4 linked regions of the Marinagarivorans cellulosilyticus genome follow. The main gene of each other region encodes a partner of the protein of the gene in region 3 in a complex. Links are inferred from orthologs where the notes say so. Each region holds a gene or a part of one and is shown on either strand. Other genes may lie near its edges.

The links.
Region 1: the proteins of dnaN (region 3) and MARGE09_RS18905 are in contact, whole or in part, in a cryo-EM structure (PDB 8GIZ), measured with the Escherichia coli proteins. The link is inferred for Marinagarivorans cellulosilyticus from one-to-one orthologs.
Region 2: the proteins of dnaN (region 3) and holA are in contact, whole or in part, in a cryo-EM structure (PDB 8GIZ), measured with the Escherichia coli proteins. The link is inferred for Marinagarivorans cellulosilyticus from one-to-one orthologs.
Region 4: the proteins of dnaN (region 3) and dinB are in contact, whole or in part, in a solved structure (PDB 1OK7), measured with the Escherichia coli proteins. The link is inferred for Marinagarivorans cellulosilyticus from one-to-one orthologs.

Annotation. Positions count from the first base shown.
Region 1 is NZ_AP023086.1:4,624,319-4,627,145, reverse strand. It holds MARGE09_RS18905 (DNA polymerase III subunit delta'), read left to right. Parts: upstream 1-822; coding sequence 823-1,833; downstream 1,834-2,827. Other genes in the region: MARGE09_RS18895 (TatD family hydrolase), read left to right, coding at 2,472-2,827; MARGE09_RS18900 (PilZ domain-containing protein), read left to right, coding at 1,991-2,341; MARGE09_RS18910 (RluA family pseudouridine synthase), read right to left, coding at 8-691. UniProt on the Escherichia coli protein: Part of the beta sliding clamp loading complex, which hydrolyzes ATP to load the beta clamp onto primed DNA to form the DNA replication pre-initiation complex.
Region 2 is NZ_AP023086.1:1,783,444-1,786,383, forward strand. It holds holA (DNA polymerase III subunit delta), read right to left. Parts: upstream 2,026-2,940; coding sequence 976-2,025; downstream 1-975. Other genes in the region: MARGE09_RS07090 (ribonucleoside-diphosphate reductase subunit alpha), read right to left, coding at 1-569; MARGE09_RS07100 (LPS-assembly lipoprotein LptE), read right to left, coding at 2,012-2,581; leuS (leucine--tRNA ligase), read right to left, coding at 2,667-2,940. UniProt on the Escherichia coli protein: Part of the beta sliding clamp loading complex, which hydrolyzes ATP to load the beta clamp onto primed DNA to form the DNA replication pre-initiation complex.
Region 3 is NZ_AP023086.1:1,011-3,866, reverse strand. It holds dnaN (DNA polymerase III subunit beta), read right to left. Parts: upstream 2,053-2,856; coding sequence 949-2,052; downstream 1-948. Other genes in the region: recF (DNA replication/repair protein RecF), read right to left, coding at 1-845. UniProt on the Escherichia coli protein: Confers DNA tethering and processivity to DNA polymerases and other proteins. Acts as a clamp, forming a ring around DNA (a reaction catalyzed by the clamp-loading complex) which diffuses in an ATP-independent manner freely and bidirectionally along dsDNA.
Region 4 is NZ_AP023086.1:1,271,873-1,274,762, reverse strand. It holds dinB (DNA polymerase IV), read right to left. Parts: upstream 2,023-2,890; coding sequence 979-2,022; downstream 1-978. Other genes in the region: MARGE09_RS05105 (flagellar brake protein), read right to left, coding at 2,613-2,890; MARGE09_RS05110 (hypothetical protein), read right to left, coding at 2,072-2,626; MARGE09_RS05120 (ExbD/TolR family protein), read right to left, coding at 302-736. UniProt on the Escherichia coli protein: Poorly processive, error-prone DNA polymerase involved in translesion repair and untargeted mutagenesis. Copies undamaged DNA at stalled replication forks, which arise in vivo from mismatched or misaligned primer ends.

The sequences.
Region 1 (2,827 bases), 4.6 Mb from region 3 along the record:
TTTTGCGTTAAGTCAGTTTTTGTATAAAGCTCTCGAAGTCGGATGCATGGCTGACGTGCATGGGCTCTGCCGTTATTGGGTGGTCAAAGACAATTTTGGTTGCGTGCAGCAATAGTCGGGGTGCGCGCAGGTGCGAGCCTTCTATATTGTAGAGGTTGTCCCCGAGTATTGGGTGGCCAAGCTCTAAACAGTGGACGCGCAGTTGATGAGAGCGGCCAGTAATTGGCGATAGCTCGACAAGTGATGCGTTGACTTGCTCAAAGTAAGTTTTAACGGCGTACAGGGTTGTTGCTGGTTTGCCCTCGTCAAAGCACACTTTTTGTTTTGGCCGGTTTGGCCAGTCGCAAATAAGTGGAAGCTCCACTTGGCCTTCATCCTTTATGGGCTTGCCGTGAATAATGGCGTGGTAAGTTTTATGGACTTTGCGCTGTTCAAATAAGTGCCCCATAGCCTTTTGGCTAGCATGGCTTTTCGCAAAAATCATAATGCCAGATGTCGCCATATCCAGCCTGTGTACAACGCGCGCATTGGCATTGTAGCTTAGCGCTTGTGCGTGAAGACAGTTGGGCTCTGTTCTTCCGGGTACGCTTAATAGGCCTTCTGGTTTGTTGAGTATTAGCAGGTGTTCGTCTTCAAAAATAATATCTAATGCAGGCATAGGGTTGATGGTCTTTTGAATATAGAGGAGCATTCTAGCGTAGGCCGTGTAATAAACCTTGCGCTTGGCATTATCGCAAGAAAGCAGCGGCGCTGGTATGCTGCCCCTTATTATTGATTGCGGCACTGTTGCGGCATTTTAGGCGCTGTTAAGGTTGAGTTTTTATGAGTTCCCCATCTGCTGTGGTTTTTGCCCAGCCGCCATACCCTTGGTTTTATGATTATTGGCAGCAATTTGTTGCGCAGGTGAATAGCCAACGCTTACCGCATGCGGTATTGCTAAAAAGTATTGATGGTATGGGAACGCGAGCTTTGGCGATGGCTATGGCCCAGTTTTTATTGTGCCGCGCGCCAGCAGAGGCGCAATCGTGCGGGCGCTGCCGTGGCTGTGAACTAGTGGCCGCAGGTTCGCACCCAGACTTTGCCTTTTTAGAACCCGAAGAGGGCAGCCATGTTATTAAAATAGCCCAAGTGCGTGAGCTTTCACGAGTTGTTGCGAATACTGCGCAGCAAGGTGGCCGAAAAGTTATTTTGGTTGCACCGGCCGAAGTCATGAATGTTGAGGCGGCTAACGCGATTTTAAAAAACCTCGAGGAGCCTTCTGGCGATACGGTATTTTTATTGGTTGGTTATCAGGCCGCGCGCATATTACCCACCATTCGCTCGCGTACATCGCAAGTGGCGTTAGCTACACCAAGTTGGAGCGATGCCTTAAGTTGGCTTTCGCGCAACCAAGTAAACCAGCCAGAGGTTATTTTAAAAGCGGCTGGCGGGGCCCCAGTGAAAGCGTTGGAATGGCTTGATGGCAATCAGCTGGATATTCACAACGATATTGCCCAAGCGTTAGCCAAAGGGCTGAATGGCAGCTTATCGCCTATCGATGCGAGTAAAAAGCTGGCCGCGTTTGATCTGCCTGTTGTGTTTGGGGTGGTGTTACAGTGGCTGCAGCGTGCTATTAGGGTAAGTTGCGCTAATGTGCACGATGATTTAGAGGTTGTGGGAATCTTGGCCCAGTTGCTGCCAGTGCATCTATACTCATTACTGGACACGGTGCAAGGGCGAATGGGGCAGTTAAACGCAGGCAGTAACCCTAACAAAGTTTTAGCGTGTGAAGAGCTAATGTTAATTTTGCTAGGTTTTAAAGCCGAGCAGCAGCGCTTGGCGCGCCAAGCCTAGACACTGGCGCCTTAAGCGATTATTGTTCGCAGCAAAATAGGTAAAGGCTTCGTTTGGCGAAGGCTTTACTCGCTGGAATTAACTAAGCCAAACTTCACTACGCAGCAATGCTACCGAATACAGATGTGAAGCGAAATAATAAAAAAGAGGCAAAATTATGCAGGGTATTGGCGGCGCTCGTAACGGCATACTGTCGTTAACCATTCGCGATAAGGCAGTGCTTTACGCGGCTTACATGCCGTTTATTAAGCACGGCGGTTTGTTCATACCGACTAACAAATCCTACAGCTTAGGCGACGAGGTTTTCATGTTGCTTAACCTAATGGACGAGCCCGAGAAAATTCCGGTTGCTGGTAAGGTTATTTGGATCACCCCTAAAGGCGCGCAAGGTAACCGTGCTGCCGGCATTGGTGTTCAGTTCGATGGCGACGATGATACCGCAAACCGCAAAATAGAAACTTACCTAGCGGGCACTTTAGAATCTGATCGCCCCACGCATACGATGTAACAATACATAATCTCGTTTAGAATATATTCCTTTAGTGGCTGTGGTCTTGTTGCTGCAGTTGCTACGTTTCGAAAGGCCGCTTGCGGCCTTTTTTATGTTTTTAGATTCCATTACCAACTTGAGGTGCTCCATGCTTACCGATTCACACTGCCATTTAGACCGGCTAGATCTTTCTAAAAGCGACAAAAGTGTTGAGGTGGCATTGGACCAAGCGCAAGCTCGGGGGGTGAGTCGTTTTTTGTGTGTGTGTATTAGCGACGAAAACCGCAAGGCCGTGCTGGATATTGCCGCTAAACGCGATAATGTTTTTGCCTCGGTAGGTATTCACCCGTGTGATGTGGGTGAGCAAGTGGTTAGCGACGCCACTTTAACCGAGTGGTCTTCAGCACCTAAGGTAGTGGCGCTGGGGGAGTCGGGCTTAGATTATTTCCACAGTACTGATTTTGTGGCTCAGCAAAAGCAGAGTTTTGCCAATCATTTAATCGC
Region 2 (2,940 bases), 1.8 Mb from region 3 along the record:
TCGGTAAGAATGGCGCTAGGCTCAGTGTGGCTAAGGCCGGCGCAGGCTTCGGTGACCAAGGTGTTTAAGCGAATCACATCCAATGGTAATAAAGAGCCATCGGCTTGCTTAACGTTAACATCGGGGTATTTGAATTCGGTGCGGCTTAAATTCTTTTGCGCTTCGCGCAGTTTGGCGCGCTCGGTACGGTAAATAACGTAATCGCGGGCCACTTTGTGCTCGCCGGCGCGCATTAGGATTAGTTCTACTTGGTCTTGAATTTCTTCGATGTGGATAGTGCCACCCGATGGCATACGACGGCGGAAGGTAGAGCTAATTTGATTGGTGAGCTTTTCTACCGTTTCGTGAATACGGCTAGAAGCAGCGGCAACACCGCCTTCAACGGCCAAAAAGGCTTTAGTCATCGCGATGCTGATTTGGTCGTCGTTGTAAGGTACGACAGTGCCGTTGCGCTTAATAACACGCAATTGCCCAGGTGCATTGGCAGCCATATTAGAGGGTGCTGTAGCTGGCGTTGTTGGAGCGCCTTTTTGGGGGGCGGCCGGTGTTGAATCTGCATCTGTTTGCATGGGTATCTCCTAAGGTGCGCTGTACTTGTGCTTGTATTGTGGCGGCTAATTATTCGAGTGTGCGTCGGTCTAACGTGACCTAAAAAAATGTCATTTTGTAGTGCCGAACGACAGTGCTTTACCGGCGCACTAAAAAATGTACGAGATGTGTACAAAATAGCGCGCCAAAACTGAGCAAAACACCATATGTTGGGGGTCGTGCTGTATCGGGCTACAAGATAATGCGGTTTGGGCAAAGTTGCAACTGGAGGAAGCAGGGGGAAAATTGTGTGTAAATTGTGGGTATTTCTGTGGACAACTGGCGCCAAGGGCCGCCGTTATTGACGCGGCGCAAAGTGGTGTGGCGCATATGTTCGCAAAGACAATTATATTTTATGGCGCCAGCTTTTTATGCCGAAATAAACCTTTACTGATTAAGCTGTTGCTGAAGCGCTTTTGTGGACAAAGCACGCACGCCAGAAAGCATTAATGTAATGTCGTTAATTAAGCCCCAAGCATCTTGTTTACTGGCGCCCTTAATGGCGCGGTCGGCCAGCGCGCACTGGCGTAATAGCAGGCGCAGTTGGCCCGCTTTTAAGCGGCCCAAGGCTTGGCGTACTAAGGGTATGCGTTTGTCGAAAATACCGTGTTGTTTAGCCACGCTTTCAATGCTGCCACCGCTTTGCTTGGTAAACAGTAGTGCATTGAGGGCGCGAATTTCGCGCGATAGCGCCCATAAAATAATGGTGGCTTCGGTGCCTTCTTCGCGCAGGCCTTGCAGTGTACGTGTGGCGGCGCGTGCATCGCCACCGGTGGCGCGGTCTACTAGGGTGAAGATATCGTAACGGGCGCTGTCGACGACGGCATTGGCCATAGTGCGGCCGTCAATCACGCCATCGTCGCTAACGAGCTTAAGTTTTTGAATTTCTTGTACGCAAGCCAGTAGGTTGCCTTCGACTTTGCTGGCGAGTATGCCTACGGCATCGCTGCTGGCACGCAAGCCTTCAGACTTTAAGCGCAAATCGACCCAGCGCGGGAAAAACTTGGGGCTAATAGGCCATATTTGCAGTGTGCCGCCCACGCTATCGACGGCTTTAAACCATTTGGCGTTTTGCGTGGCGCGGTCAATTTTGGGGAAGACCAGTATTAGCAGGGTGTCTGGGCTTGGGTTTTTACAGTATTCCAGCAGTGCTTGTTTGGCGGCATCGTTGGGTTTGGCGGTGTGGCTGCGCACCTCGATAATTTTGCGCTCGGCGAACAGGCTCATGCTGTTGGCGCTTTGCAGCAGTTGTTGCCAGTCGAGGTTGGCGTCGGTGTGGTACAGCTCGCGCTCGCTAAAGCCTTGTGTGCGGGCGGCTTGGCGCAGCATGTCGCAGGATTCTTGCACTAATAGCGGTTCGTCGCCGGTGATAAAGTAAACCGGCAGTAACGGGCTGCTGCAGTGGTTTTGCAGTTGTTCTGCATTAATGCGTGCCATGGCTGCTGCTCGTGTGGGCGCTGGTGCTTTGGGTGCTTTGTGCTGGCACTGTTAGGGTGTTTGTATGGCTCATGCTTTGCAGCAAAATGCGGTTGATGAGTTCTTGCCGCATTTCTTTGACGAGGGTTTGCTGCTCTTCGGCTTTGGCTAAGTTGGTGCCGGGAATAAAGTCGTATACCCGCTGGGTGGTTAGGGTGGTGGGCAATGCAGGCTGCGCGCCTTTGGGGGTGTAGCTGTAGGCAATTTCTAGGCGCAACTCGTACTGGGCTGCCGCGCCAATACTGGTAACGGCTACGGTGCGCTTTTCGAGCTCTTCGGTATCTAACCAGAGCGTGAGTGGTGCGCTGGGGGTAATTTTTACGCCGCGGCGTACCAAGGTTTGCTGCAGTTGGCGAGCAATTGCGGCGTAAGGGTCGGCGGTTTTTAAGGCGAGCTCTGGCGGCAATTGCCCTTTATTAAAGCCGCGAAGTTGCCAGCCACAAGCGGTAATGGTGAGGGCCAATAAGCCGATTAAGGCAAACCGAAGTGATGTTAAACGCGGCGTGGCTGAGGGCATGGTTAGCGGGTCTCGAGTAGCGGGTGGCAGGCAATACTGATTGTAGTGAATGCGCCTTGCACCTAGGTGCAAGGCGGGCGGCGCTTTAGTTGGCGACGATATTAACCAGCTTGCCAGGCACTACGATCACTTTGCGCACGGTTTTATCGTCGATAAAACGCATAACGTTTTCGTCGGCCATAGCGGCTTTTTCGGCGTCGCCTTTGCTGACATCGGCCGGTAGTTCGAGCTTGCTGCGCACTTTGCCATTAACCTGTACCACAATCGTTACGCTTGCACGCACTAGGGCGGCTTCGTCCACTTTGGGCCAAGGTGCATCCAGCAAATTGCTGCCGTGCCCTAAGCCTTGCCAGAGTGCA
Region 3 (2,856 bases):
ATCAGCGACTTTTGCTGCCCACGCGATAGAACCTCTGCCGCTGCTTGCTTATTAATTAAAACTTTTAACTCACTTTTATGCGCACCACAGGTGGTATAACCGTACTTTCGATCCTTTGCGTAACTCTCTGTTAAGGCCTCACTTAACGTTTGACCTTCTGTCCAGCCCCGCTGATACTCAATATCTACGCGATACTCTTTGGGTAAATTTATGTCGGGTATCAGAGTATCCACCTTATCCAAGAACGGCTGTAAACATTCTTGCCTTAATGCATCAATACTAATACCTAAACGATTTAGCTCTATATCCCATGGAGCAAGCTCATAACCGCTTATTTTATCACGTCGTAGCAGGCTATTGCGCTGCTTTACTGCCTTTGTGTAATCTCGCCACAAAACACTGAACTCATGTTTCACGTGAAACACAAGCCAATCAAACATTCCCCGGCGAACCTTTCGCGGGCCATCCAGCAAGTCGAAAGACTTAGAGTTAATAACCTGCAAAGGTAGCAATGAAGCTAAGCTAGCAGATGAATATACTGGTGAACCATCAATTTTAAACGTCGATTGTCCTCTTTGCGGCCTGAGCACTCCAACCTTACTCGCTATACCAGACTGTTGAGCCACCTCAGCAAAAACAGACATGTGGGGCTGTTCGTGCTGGATAAGCTGGCGATAATTAACTGTTCTGAACGAACGGCCATGCGCCAGCAAGCTTATAGCCTCTAATAAAGAGGTTTTGCCGGAGCCGTTTTCACCATAGAAAAAGTTAAACCCCTCAGATAACTCAAGCTCGACATTGGTAAGATTTCTAACGCCGTTGATCTTTAGTTGAGTAATGGGCATTGGTAGGTATGACTATAAGAGGAGGCCTTCTTGGTAAAACTAAGCCGCAGCTTAGCTTTGCCAAGAAAGTAAATAGGACAATAAGCCGTTAAAAATTGGATAACTAAAGGCGCATAGGCATAACAACGTATACCGAATCTGTGTTTTCTGGATCTTCTATCAATACACTACTGTTGGTATCAGACAGGGTCATCTTCATTTTGTCGGAGTCGATAACACTCGAAACATCTTGAAGGTAGCTTACGTTAAAGCCAACTTCGAGATCACCGCCTTCGTAATCAACCGATATTTGCTCTTCGGCTTCTTCTTGCTCTGGGTTATTTGCAGTTACCGTTAGCATGCCGCTCGTTAGTACAAAGCGTACACCGCGGTACTTTTCGTTAGCCAAAATAGCTGTGCGGGTAAATGCTTGGCGTAGCGCTTCACGCTCGCCCATTACAATTTTATCGCCGTTGCGCGGTAATACACGCTCGTAATCTGGGAATTTACCGTCGACTAACTTGGATGTAAAAGTAAAGTCGGCGGTATGTGCACGAATATGAGTAGCCCCTAATACTAGCTGAACACTGCCTTCTGGCTCGTTCAATAAACGGGATAACTCCACAACACCTTTGCGTGGCAATATGGCCTGCTTAACATCGTCAAACTCTACGTTTACCGCACGGGTACACATGGCTAAACGGTGGCCATCTGTTGCTACAGCGCGCAAAGAACCGCTGCGTAGCTCCCACAACATGCCGTTAAGGTAATAGCGGACATCTTGTTGCGCCATTGCAAAACCGGTGCGCTCGATTAGGCGTTTAATCTCTTTTTGTTGAGTATTAAAAACTAAGTCGTCTGCGCCTGGCTCTACGGCCGGGAATTCACTGGCTGGCAAGGTGCTAAGGTTAAAGCGGCTTTTGCCACAGAACACATTGACCTTTTGATCTTCTAAGGTGAAGTCGATAGTTGAGCCATCGGGTAAGTTTTTGCAGATATCTAAAAACTTTTTAGCGGGTACGGTGATCTCACCGGTTTCGGCAACCTGCTCTACTTTAACGCGGCCAACGATTTCTACTTCTAAATCGGTACCGGTTAAGGATAGGTGGTCGTCTTCTAACACTAACAAAACATTGGCCAGCACTGGCATTGTTTGCCGGCGCTCAACAACCCCCGCGACTAATTGCAACGGTTTTAACAAGGCATCACGTGCGATAGAAAATTGCATGATGAGATCTCTTTAAAGGTTTAATTCTTTAGTTTCGGGCTTAGGTCGTGAGCGTGCGCAATAGATTTTTAACATCTTCTGCTATATCCGCATCTTCTTCCAGCAGCTCTTTAATTTTACGGCAAGCGTGTAGCACTGTGGTGTGGTCTCGGCCACCAAAGCTTTCGCCAATTTCAGGCAAGCTATGGTTAGTGAGATCTTTAGCTAAGTACATTGCCACTTGGCGAGGCCGCGCAACAGAGCGACTACGACGCTTAGAGTGTAAATCGGACACTTTAATCTTGTAGTACTCGGCAACCACCCGCTGGATATTATCAATACTCACCAAACGATCTTGCAGGGCCAGCAGGTCTTTTAGAGCCTCCCTGACAAGGTCAATACTAATAGGCCTTGCTGTGAACTGGGCGTGCGCAATAACACGCTTCAGAGTGCCTTCTAGCTCACGTACATTAGAGCGAATGCGCTGCGCAATAAAAAAGGCCGCATCATTAGGCAACAGCATTTGTGCTTGGTCTGCTTTGGTTTTAAGAATCGCCACCCGGGTTTCGAGTTCGGGCGGCTCGATAGCCACCGTTAAGCCCCAGCCAAAACGCGATTTTAAGCGCTCTTCTAAACCGTTAATTTCTTTGGGGTAGCGGTCACAAGTGAGAATAATCTGCTGGCCACCTTCCAATAGCGCATTAAACGTATGGAAGAATTCTTCTTGCGAACGCTCCTTACCAGCAAAGAATTGAATATCATCAATTAATAAGGCATCAACCGAGCGGTAGTAGCGCTTAAAGTCGTTAATCGCATTAAGCTGCA
Region 4 (2,890 bases), 1.3 Mb from region 3 along the record:
AAAGTAACTATTCGGGTGGGTGCGAAACAATGGTCAGCCTAAAGGCGAATTGATTGCTTTCTGAGCATTCAAGCGGCTGGAACGCTTGCATAGCGACCAGCACCAGCAAGGATGCGTGGGGGTAGACTTTACAGGAACACAAAGTCGTAGATGGCTTGAGCGGACTAGAAAACGATCAGTTTGCAGACCTATTTGAGCATGGCTGAATAGTTACAAAACAAAAAAAAGCCCAGCTTGTTATCAAGCTGGGTTTTTTAAGGTGCGACATTGAAGCCGCTAAACCTAAATTACACTAAAAGCACTATCTTTTCTTTTTATCGTTAAAGGGTACTAACGATACGCCGCCAGCCTTAGCCGCATAAGCCGCATCGGCAATGCCAACATAAGTCTCTGCACTAGAATCCTCGTGTGCGCGAACAACAACACTAGACTCAGGGCTTTCGGCTTTTTTCTGCGCAACCAAGGAACGAACAGCGCGCAAATCTACACGACGACCGTCAATGGTAATTTCATCCTGCGCATTCACCATAATGAGAATGCTCTCAGGCGAATCAGGGTTAGGAGGCGTTTCGGCCTGATTAGGATCAGGAACGTTAACGTTGATCGTCTGCTCTTTCACAAAAGAGGCAGTAACGATGAAGAAAATTAGCATGATGAACACAACGTCCAACATGGGGGTTAGATCGATATCGGCCTTATCGGCCTCTTCCTGGCGATTACGCTTTCTACGACTCACTAGTTAGTCTCCACAGAAGCCTAATGCGATGATGGCAGCAACTGCAGCATCTCGCTTTTTTTATTTTGACGCTAGCGCTGCTAGGCCTACTTTTTGGAACAGTAACACTTTAACTACCTGCTAACAGTAGTATAACGCTGTTACGTAACATCGGCGAAAAATTCAACGCCCATTGCCCTCGAGCGGGCCATTCTACATGAAGTTTTTAAGCTTGTGGATGATTTTTAGAAGCGCAGCAATTGTCAGAATAACGCCAATTGCACCCCAACCGAATCGCCAACCACCTTAACACCTACCCCTAGCAAGCGAATTTTTAATGATGAACGCGCCATCGCCTGCTTTAGCAGCTCGACATAACCCGCATCATCCAGCACCGTACAGCGCCGCTCCACAGTCGTAGAAACGAAGTCTGAAAATTTCACCTTTACAAACAACTTCGTTATTTTTGCGCTCGCCTGTGCCTTGGTAATCCGGCCGCGCAACTCCCCCAACAATGCCGGCAACTGAGCAATACAGGCACCACTAGGCAAGTCGTGATCATATGTATGCTCCACCCCTATAGATAGCCGTTCGCGACTGGGGAGCACAGGGCGATCATCGCGGCCATATGCTCGCTCGTGCAACCTCACACCAAACTTACCAAAGCGCTTAAGCAATACCTCCAAACCACATTCACGCACATCGGCACAGCTATACAGCCCCATGCTTGCCAATTTAGCGGCCGTTACCTTACCTACCCCACTGAGCTTAGCCACCGGCAAAGCACGACTAAACGCATCGTTTTGTTCTGGCGTAATTACCGTAATGCCATTGGGCTTTTGCCAATCGCTCGCCACTTTGGCCAAAAACTTGTTGTTAGCCACACCAGCAGAACAGGTAATACCTACCTCAGAGAAAACCCGCGCGCGAATCTCTTCAGCAATGCGCGTCGCGCTACCATCGCAACGGCTAACAGCCGAAACATCGAGAAAGGCCTCGTCCAGTGAGAGCGGCTCGACCAAGTCGGTGTAATCATAGAATATTGCTTTCATTGCCTTCGACGCTTGGCGATAAACCTCAAATCGATGGGGTCGCAAGATCAGGTCTGGGCAAAGCCGCAAAGCGTGAGCAGCCGCCATTGCCGAGCGGATGCCAAATTTACGCGCAGGATAATTACACGTTGAAATAACACCGCGGCCATTGCTACTGCCGCCCACAGCAATGGGGAGGTCGCGCAAATGCGGCGCATCTCGCATTTCCAGTGCAGCAAAAAAGCAGTCTGCATCAATATGAATAATCTTGCGCACAACCCCACCAAAACTGTACATTCAAACAGTATATTAGCGGAACAATTCTTTAGCGTCGAGCGCTTATGGTGACCTTGGGTACGCCATCATCGGCAACGCATACCGCGGTATAATGCAAAGCATCGCCATCCAGTGATTTAGCATCAAAATCCCACTGATAGCGCTCTTCACCCTCAGAACCACCAGCGAGCGACTTAGGTTTACCTTCAAGCCAAGAGATATCTATCATTTGCTGCGTTTTTTCAAGCAGCAGTTTATGACACGCCATTGCAGAGTTTTTTTCTGGCGTTAGCGACACGTAACCATCGCCGTCAATCATTTCGGTGTAAGTTTTGCCAGACTCCTGTAAACACAAAACGCGATAAATGGATTTTTCTGGTGTACTTTGACGAAGGTCGAGCGTTGCTTGCTTCACTTCTATACAACGGGGTAGATCAAGCGCTGCCTGTGCCGCGCTAACAAGCTCGATGTAATGCCCTTGATATTTCGCGGGCAACCATAAGGCCTTTTCATTTAAGGGGGTATCGAGCGCCCACGACGCATTAGCAAAAACCAGCAGCAAGCATAAACACGTACAGCCAACACCTTCCTTAATGGATAGCATCAACCGTCCCCGTTAACATTGCATTGAATATAAAGCCCATTAAAAAAATAAGCTTATCCTCGTCTTGCTCAACAAATTGCACACCGTACTCTTTACCATCCTTCTTCCGAATACAGGCATCTACAGTAAGTAAGCGGGAAATACCATGAACCTGAAATTTGCCTTTTATAACTATATGGTCTCCCACCTCACCCAAGTCATCGAACATCTTCACCCGACCGCCACCAGTGCTCACATCAAGCAGCTTACCTGCGACACCGACGA